2 regions of the Pseudovibrio sp. Ad5 genome follow, and region 2 is predicted to be linked to the other one. Evidence: predicted binding sites of a transcription regulator. Region 2 holds the regulator's gene; the other holds the start of a gene.
What was found. The regulator PhoB, encoded in region 2, activates phosphate uptake and scavenging genes when phosphate is short. The targets are predictions, from matches to a motif close to TGTCATNNANCTGTCAT.

Region 1: the regulator PhoB is predicted to act here: its motif matches at 1,505-1,521, upstream of PsAD5_RS16130 (UDP-2,3-diacylglucosamine diphosphatase).

What each region holds. Positions count from the first base shown of each region.
Region 1 is NZ_LMCH01000057.1:296,881-301,304, reverse strand. Features, by position in the region: gene PsAD5_RS16140 (OmpP1/FadL family transporter) at 1-461, shown strand, start outside; gene PsAD5_RS16135 (SDR family oxidoreductase) at 525-1,304, opposite strand; gene PsAD5_RS16130 (UDP-2,3-diacylglucosamine diphosphatase) at 1,568-2,377, shown strand; gene PsAD5_RS16125 (glycosyltransferase family 4 protein) at 2,374-3,453, shown strand; gene PsAD5_RS16120 (threonine ammonia-lyase) at 3,545-4,424, shown strand, end outside.
Region 2 is NZ_LMCH01000064.1:364,721-369,144, reverse strand. Features, by position in the region: gene PsAD5_RS23085 (GcrA family cell cycle regulator) at 203-763, shown strand; gene PsAD5_RS23080 (GNAT family N-acetyltransferase) at 863-1,327, opposite strand; gene phoB (phosphate regulon transcriptional regulator PhoB) at 1,405-2,100, opposite strand; gene phoU (phosphate signaling complex protein PhoU) at 2,174-2,878, opposite strand; gene pstB (phosphate ABC transporter ATP-binding protein PstB) at 2,912-3,703, opposite strand; partial or broken gene pstA (phosphate ABC transporter permease PstA) at 3,768-4,424, opposite strand, start outside.

The sequences.
Region 1 (4,424 bases), on a different contig from region 2:
TCCAGCAGGTATTGAATGAGCGCTGGCGCGGAATGGGTACGTTTGAATGGACGCATTGGTCACGGTTTAGCACCTTCCCGGTGTTCAATCTGCAGGATCAGGTGGTTTCCGAGTTACCGTTCCAATACAACGACGGCTACTTCATCTCGCTTGGTACGGAGTATGATTTCACTCAGAACATCACTGGTCGGTTTGGGCTGGCTTATGAGTGGTCTCCAATCGACGAAGCGAACCGGACACCGCGACTGCCTGATTCAAACCGGTTCTGGCTGAGTGCCGGGGTGAGTTACTTCTACGAGGACTGGCTGGAAGTTGATTTTGGCTACTCGCATATCTTTCCAGAAAGCTCAAATATCAACATCAATCCGGACCACCCGTTCTATGAGGGCATTACCATTCAAGGGCCGGTCAACGACACCAATGTTGACATCATCAGCTTTGGTGCGCGTTTGAAGTTCTAAGGCTTTGCCGATGTCAGTTTGATTTGCCTCCCGGCAGTGTGACTGCGGGGAGGCTTTTCGTTTTTAAAAGGCGCTTGGGTAGAGACCGCCGTCGAGCAAGAGGTTTTGGCCTGTGATGTAGCCAGCATGGGCTGAGCACATGAAGGCGCAGGCTTTGCCGAATTCTTCCGGATTGCCGAGGCGCCTTGCAGGGATCTCTTCTGAAGACAGACGTTTGGCTTCTTCAATGGTGATGCCGGTCTGCTCTGCCTGACGCTCAAAGCCACCTTTCAGGCGGTCGGTGTCGAACTTGCCGGGCAGCACATTGTTGATGGTGACATTGTGCTGGGCGTATTGGCGGCAGACGCCTGCCAGGAATGCAGTAAGACCTGCACGGGCACCGCTGGACAGGTCCAGCCCTTCAAATGGCATCTTCACAGACATGGAGGTTATGTTGACGATGCGGCCAAAACGGCGCTCTGCCATGCCATCAATGACTGCTTTGATCAGTTCGATCGGGGTGATCATGTTCTGGATGACACCGTCCTGAATCGCCTGACGGTCCAGCTCTTTGAAGTCTTTGCGTGGCGGGCCGCCGTTGTTGTTGACGAGAATGTCCGGGTTTGGGCACGCTTTGAGAACGGCTTGCTGGCCTTCTGGTGAGGAGATATCTGCTGCCACGGGAATGACTGAGATGTTGTGTTGTGCTGCCAGTCCGCTCGCGATTTGGTCTAGTCGTTGCTCGTTGCGTCCGTTGATTACGAGATCGCACCCAGCCTCTGCCAGTGCTTTTGCTGTTCCCAAACCCAGCCCGCGGCTGGATGCGCAGACAATGGCTTTGCGCCCCTCAATACCCAAGTGCATTTCAACATCCTAATGAATCGGTGAATTGTGAAGGGCAGCCTACATTCTCAGAAAGGTTTGAGCCAGTCAGGATCAAGCTTAGCAAGCAAATAGAATATTCACTTGAATTGCAGGCACTTGATTTTCTCTCCCCTAATAAACGGGGAGTAATGTTACTTGAGGTTCAAGCAAGAAACTGACAGGTTTGAGTATATGTATCCTGTCATATTTGTTTCTTGTGAATCAATTTAAAGGAAAGAAGGTTTTCTTATTCCGGAGGCTTTGTGGTGACCGGGGATTCTACTAGTAAAAAATACAGAAGCTTGTTTTTGTCTGATGTGCATCTGGGCACACGCGGATGTCAGGCTGATCTCTTACTGGATTTTTTGAAGCAAAACGACGCTGACACGGTTTATCTTGTCGGCGACATTATTGACGGCTGGCGGCTGAAACGGTCGTGGTATTGGCCTCAACTGCATAATGATGTGGTGCAGAAGCTCTTGCGCAAAGGTCGCAAAGGGGCACGGATCGTTTACATTCCCGGCAATCATGATGAGTTCCTGCGGGACTTCTTCGGCATTCACTTTGGGGGTGTTGAGGTTGTTGATCAGGTTATTCATGAGGGGGCCAATGGCAAGAGGTATCTTGTCATTCACGGTGACCAGTTTGATGTGGTGGTGCGCCATGCAAAGTGGCTGGCCTTCTTTGGTGACTGGGCTTATGTGAGTGCGCTCAATCTCAATACAGTGCTGAATTATTGCCGTCGTAAGCTTGGGCTGACCTACTGGAGCCTTTCTGCGTGGGCGAAGCTGAAGGTAAAGAACGCCGTCAACTTCATTGGCAAGTTTGAGGAAACACTGGTCTCAGAAGCGCAGCGTCAGAAGGTGGATGGGGTGATCTGCGGTCATATCCATCATGCGGCTGATCATGAGACCAACGGTATCCATTACATCAACACTGGTGATTGGGTGGAGAGCTGCACTGCCGTTGCTGAGAACTTTGATGGAACGTTTGAGGTTATTCATTGGGGCGATGGCAAACGGGGCGAGAGTGAGTCTACCAGCGAGAGTTCTGATGGACGGGTGGCGGCATGAGCTCGATCCTGATTGTCACCGATGCGTGGAAGCCTCAGATCAACGGCGTTGTGCGGACGCTGGAGCGGCTTTCAGTTGAACTGCGCTCTATGGGTATTCGGGTTGAGTTCCTGACGCCGCAATCGTTCCATAGCATTCCGATGCCATCTTATGGCGAGATCCGGCTGAGCCTGACGCTGCCGCATATCGTGCGTGGGTTTATTGAGAAGTACGACTGCGACCATCTGCATATCGCGACCGAAGGACCGTTGGGCCTTATGGCACGGCAGGTGGCAAAGCGAGACGGGCGTGTCTTCACCACCAGTTATCACACGCGCTTTCCTGAGTATTTGCAGGCACGTTATCCGGTTCCGCTGTCCTTTAGCTATTCCTGGTTGCGCCGTTTTCATAACAGCGGGCAGGGGTGCATGGTTGCGACGAGTACATTGGAAGCTGACTTGCGCATGCGTGGGTTTGACAATCTGCTGCGATGGTCTCGCGGGGTGGATCATCAGCGGTTCCGGCCGATACGAACCAACCTGCTGGATTACCTGCCGGGGCCGCGATTTTTATATGTGGGACGTGTGGCGGTTGAGAAGAATATCGAGGCGTTTTTGCAGCTTTCTTTGCCGGGAACCAAAGTGGTTGTTGGCGGAGGCCCGCAGCTGGAGGAGCTCAAGGTTGCTTATCCGGAGGTGTTGTTTACCGGGCCTGTCGTCGGTGATGAGCTGATTGAGTATTATGCAAACTCGGATGTATTTGTGTTTCCGAGCCAGACCGACACGTTTGGCAATGTGCTGCTGGAAGCGCTTGCTTGCGGGACGCCGGTGGCGGCCTTTCCTGTGATGGGGCCGATTGATGTGATTGGCAACAGTGGGGCAGGTGTGCTGAAGAATGATCTTCAGTCGGCAGCGCTGGAAGCACTGGAGGTTTCGCGGGATCATTGCCGGGATGTTGCCCTGCGATTTACGTGGCGGGCAAGTGCCGAGCAGTTTCTAGCCAATGCTGAACATGCCTATGATCCTGCATTCACTGCAGGATTTCGGCAGGACCTGTATGCGGGCAAAGGCTCTGTTGGAAATCACCTGAATGGTTGAGTGGATCTCCTTGAGCTGTGATCAGAATATCTGAAACCCTCGTAGATTTGCGTGCTATACAGGGCGGCATATTGCTGTTGCCGAGGTTCTTATGGTTTTAGATGTTTCCAGTCCAGTCGAACTCACTTTTTCCGAAATTGAAAAAGCAAGAACAAGGCTGCAAGGCTATGCCAGCCTGACACCGCTTCTGAACTTTCCGGTGTTGGATGAGCAGGTGAATGGCCGTGTCTTTATTAAAGCCGAAAACCTGCAGCGCACCGGGTCTTTCAAGTTTCGAGGCGCGTTCAATCGCCTTTCCCTGATCCCGCAGGAACAGCGGCCCGCTGGTGTGGTTGCGTGTTCTTCCGGAAACCATGCGCAGGGCGTTGCAGCTGCTGCGAAGATCCTTGGTTTTCCGGCATTGATTGTGATGCCTGAGGATGCGCCTCAGCTGAAGATCCAGCGGACGAAAGCGCTGGGGGCGGAGGTTGTGCTTTACGATCGTGAGAGCGAGGACCGCGAGGCGATTGCCCGTGGTCTTTGTGAGGAGCGCGGTGCGACGTTCATCCACCCTTACAATGACAGTGGTGTGATTGTGGGACAGGGTACGACCGGGCTTGAAATTGCAGAGCAATGTGAAGTTCTGGGTGTCACACCTGATGTGTTGATCAGCTGTACAGGTGGCGGTGGTCTGACCAGCGGTATTGCGCTGGCGTTGGAAACCAGCCTGCCTGAGTGTCAGATTTACACGGCAGAGCCTGCTGGTTTTGATGATTATGCGCGCTCACTGGAAGCTGGGACACGTGTTCGCAATGCTGCTCTGGGCGGTTCTGTTTGTGATGCGGTGCTGACTGAAATGCCAGGGGATAAAGGCTTCTCAGTTTTGAGCAGGCGTCAGGCAAAAGGTTTGCGTGTCACAGATGACGAGGCGATGAAAGCGGTTGCCTTTGCTTATTTTGAGCTGAAACTGGTTGTTGAACCGGGCGCGGCTG
Region 2 (4,424 bases):
AAACCAGAGTCTTCCCCACCTCAATTCTTTGAGGTTATTGCTCGTATCAACGCCCATATAGTACTGTGTGACAAGAGTTATACACCATCTCGTAGTTACTGAACGCTGCAAGCACACACGCTCAGGTAAGCGGCACTTTCGGATGCGTCCGAACTGAGCGAATGCTGTTTTGCGCGCCACTGAAGGAAGACGGGGCCCTTTAATGAGCTGGACAGCAGAACGTGTAGAGTTACTAACCAAACTTTGGGCAGACGGGTTAAGCGCCAGTCAAATCGCGGGGGAACTTGGCAATGTGACCCGTAATGCGGTGATTGGTAAGGTTCATCGCCTTGGTCTTTCAGGTCGCGCCAAATCGGGAGGTGGTGCAACCAAAACGAGAAAGGCACCTGCCCCAGCGGCAAGGGTCGTCACCTCAACCAAACCAACAGTGGCTGAAGCGATTGCAGCTGTTGCGCCTTCTCCAAGTCCTCGACAAATTCAACCAACGATAGCCGGTGCCAACGCCCTTAAAGTTGAACCGATTGAAGCTATACAACCAGAAATTTCTCCAGTCCCAACCTCCGATCTCTTTATTCCGGTTTCAGAGCGCGCCTCCATCCTGACATTGAATGAGCGCACCTGTAAGTGGCCGATTGGTGATCCGAGTTCTGATGACTTCTATTTCTGTGGGCGCCAGTCAGATGCAGGCACACCTTATTGTGCGCATCATCGCAGCATTGCCTATCAGCCCGTCAGCGACCGCCGCAACCGCCGCGCAAGCTAATTTGAGCTGAAAAAGCAACGTATTGAGCCGGGTCCAAAGCCCGGCTTTTTGCTGTTTGCGTGTCGTCTTGATCTGGCGCTTGTCGCTCTGGCTTGAGAACTAGTGAGCTTTAAAGGTTTGGCGGGTGACGGCGCCCCAGTATGGGTCCGTATAGTTTTCTTCCAAAAACTGACCTGAGGTGTAGGTGCTGATAACAGAACGCCAAAAGGCAATGGCCTGATCAGCGCCTTCAATCTGCTTGATCTGCCAGTGACCGGGCATTTGATCAAACAACGCAGCTGCAAAGCGCTGTCCCAGTTTATGTCTGCGGAACACTGGCACCACGTAAAACTCGCAGACTTCAAAGTCGTGATGATCTTGCCGCTTGATTGCAGCTAACCCGGCGGGGATATCATCATTTAAAGCCAGATAGCCGGTGATGTTGCCTTCAAGAAGCGTGTCTTTGGCAAACAAACCATCCGCGTTTGGATGTTTGTGTGTGAGAGGTGAGAACTCTGCCTCATAGGCCTGACAGAGATTGTCGTAGATATGAGCGGTCGCTCGATCAACCGTCTTGATTATCATTTGTTATCCGCATTGTTTTTGATCTGCACCTCTGGAAGGGAGATGCAGTTTCACAATGCGCATATAGCAGAGATCAATTACCCAACAGCGAACTGGTCGTTGAAAGCGTATCCGGCACCGCGAACGGTGCGGATCGGGTCTTTCATGCGGCCTTTGTTGATGGCTTTGCGCAGGCGGCCTACGTGGACGTCCACGGTGCGCTCATCTACGTAAACATCATGGCCCCAGACACCGTCCAGCAGCTGTTCACGGGAGTAAACGCGGCCCGGTGCGCTCATGAGGAACTCCAGCAGGCGGTATTCTGTGGGGCCGAGGTGGATTTCGCGGCCTGTTCTGCGCACGCGGTGGGTTTCGCGATCGAGCTCGATGTCGCCAGACTTGAGCATTGTGGAGACAACTTCTGGCAATGCACGGCGGAAGATCGCACGAACACGGGCCATAAGTTCCGGAACGGAGAACGGTTTGACGACGTAATCGTCGGCCCCGGTCGCCAGGCCGCGGATGCGCTCGGATTCTTCACCGCGCGCTGTGAGCATGATAATCGGCATGCGCTCGGTTTCTGAGCGTGCCCGCAAACGACGGCAGAGCTCGATGCCAGAGAGGCCCGGAAGCATCCAGTCCAGCAGCAGCAGGTCCGGCTGGCTTTCCTGCAGCAGGACTTCCGCCTCATCTCCTCTTGCGCACACGTCAACAGTGTAGCCCTCTGCTTCAAGGTTATAACGCAGCAGCAGGCTTAGCGGTTCTTCGTCTTCTACAATCAGTATCTTAGGCATATTAAAGTGCTCTCTTTGCACCTTCTCTTATAAAGCAATTGCGTGTGTTCTGCTCGTTATAAGTGAACACACTCTACACGGTTGTAGACTGCGCCAGCTCGTCCGTCTTTGGACGATCTGTTGGAAGGTGGCTTCCGGAGATCATGTAGTAGATGTTTTCTGCGATATTGGTTGCATGATCACCGATGCGCTCAATATTCTTTGCGCAGAACAACAAGTGCGCGCACATGGTGATGGAGCGCGGGTCTTCCATCATGTAGGTGAGCAGCTGGCGGAACAGGCTGGTGTAAAGCGCATCCACTTCGTCATCGCGAACATGTACGCGTTGGACAACTTCAAGGTCACCAGAGGTGTAGGCGTCCAGAACGGCTTTGAGCTGCTCAAGCGCCAGATCAGACATGTGCTCAACACCCACAGCGAGCTGCTTGTTGTTGAATTCGGATTCAATCGCCAGCGTCCGCTTGCCGATGTTCTTGGCCATGTCACCGACGCGCTCCAGATCGTTGGAGATGCGCATGGCGGCGATGATGTCGCGCAGGTCGCTTGCCATTGGCTGGCGGCGTGCGATCACGGAGATGCACAGCTCTTCCAGCTCGGCCTGCATGTTGTCCAGGCGCTGGTCGGCAGCGATGGTGCGGGTTGCCAGTTCGCGGTCCTGCCTCAGCAGTGCGGTGACAGCGTCGTGAACAAGGGTTTCTGCCAGTCCGCCCATTTCAACGACACGTCCGGCCAGTTCTTTCAGCTCTTCATTGAAGGAAGAGACAATATGATCTTTCATCGGATATCTCCTTAGAGTACCGCTCTTTTATTCTTAACCAAAACGGCCTGTGATGTAATCCTGCGTGCGCTGGTCTTTTGGGTTGGTGAAGATGTCGTTGGTCAGCCCCTCTTCCACCAGATTACCCAGATGGAAGAACGCGGTGCGCTGGGATACACGTGCGGCCTGCTGCATGGAGTGAGTTACGATGACGATGGTGTAGTTCTGGCGCAGTTCGTCCATCAGCTCTTCCACTTTTGCAGTGGCAATCGGGTCGAGCGCAGAACACGGCTCATCCATCAGGATCACTTCCGGGGACACAGCGATTGCGCGCGCGATGCACAAGCGCTGCTGCTGACCACCGGAAAGGCCTGTGCCCGGCTCGTCCAGACGGTCTTTCACTTCTTCAAACAAACCTGCACGCTGCAGGGAACTTGCGACGATATCTTCCAGATCCGACTTGCCTTGTGCCAGACCGTGGATGCGTGGGCCGTAGGCCACGTTCTCAAAGATTGATTTCGGGAACGGGTTGGGCTTCTGGAACACCATGCCAACACGGGCCCGCAGTTCCACCACATCAATGCGCGGGTCGTAGACATCGTCATTGTCGAGGAGAATGTCGCCTTGCACGCGGCAGATATCGATGGTGTCGTTCATGCGGTTCAGACAGCGCAGGAAGGTGGACTTGCCGCAACCGGACGGGCCGATCAGCGCGGTCACCTGATTTTTGCGAACATCCAGATCGACACCATGAAGGGCCTGCTTGTCGCCGTAAAACACTTTTACATCGCGGCCACGCATCTTGAGTGTTTCGCCTTCAGCTGAAACGGCTGGAGGGGCGCTCATTGTTGTATCCATTACACTCTCGGTGTCTGTGGTCATTTCCAATGCCATGATCTTGCCTTTCAAATCACCAGCGGCGCTCAAAACGTTTACGAAGGACGATTGCGATTGCATTCATCGAGATCAGGAAGCCGAGCAGCACCATGATCGCGGCAGAGGTTTTCTGCTGGAAGGCAGGTTCCGGGAAGTCTGCCCACATGAAGATCTGAACTGGCAGCACGGTAGAGGGATCAACCGGACTTGCCGGGATATCTACAATGAAGGCCACCATGCCGATCATGAGAAGCGGTGCGGTCTCACCCAGTGCCTGCGCCATGCCGATGATGGTTCCGGTCAGGATGCCCGGCATTGCCAGTGGCAGCACATGATGGAACACGGCCTGTAAGCGGGACGCCCCGACGCCGAGCGCGGCTTCGCGGATGCTTGGTGGCACGGCCTGAAGCGCTGCGCGGGAGGCGATGATGATGGTTGGCAGAGTCATGAGCGCCAGCACCATACCGCCGACAACGGGCGCCGATCTCGGTAATCCAAAGACGTTGAGGAACACCGCCAGACCAAGCAAACCGAACACAATGGACGGCACGGCTGCCAGGTTGTTGATGTTCACCTCAATCAGATGTGTCCAACGGTTCTTTGGTGCAAACTCTTCCAGATAGATTGCGGCAGACACACCAATTGGGAACGAGAGGGACAGGGTAACGAGCATGGTCCAGAAGGAACCAAC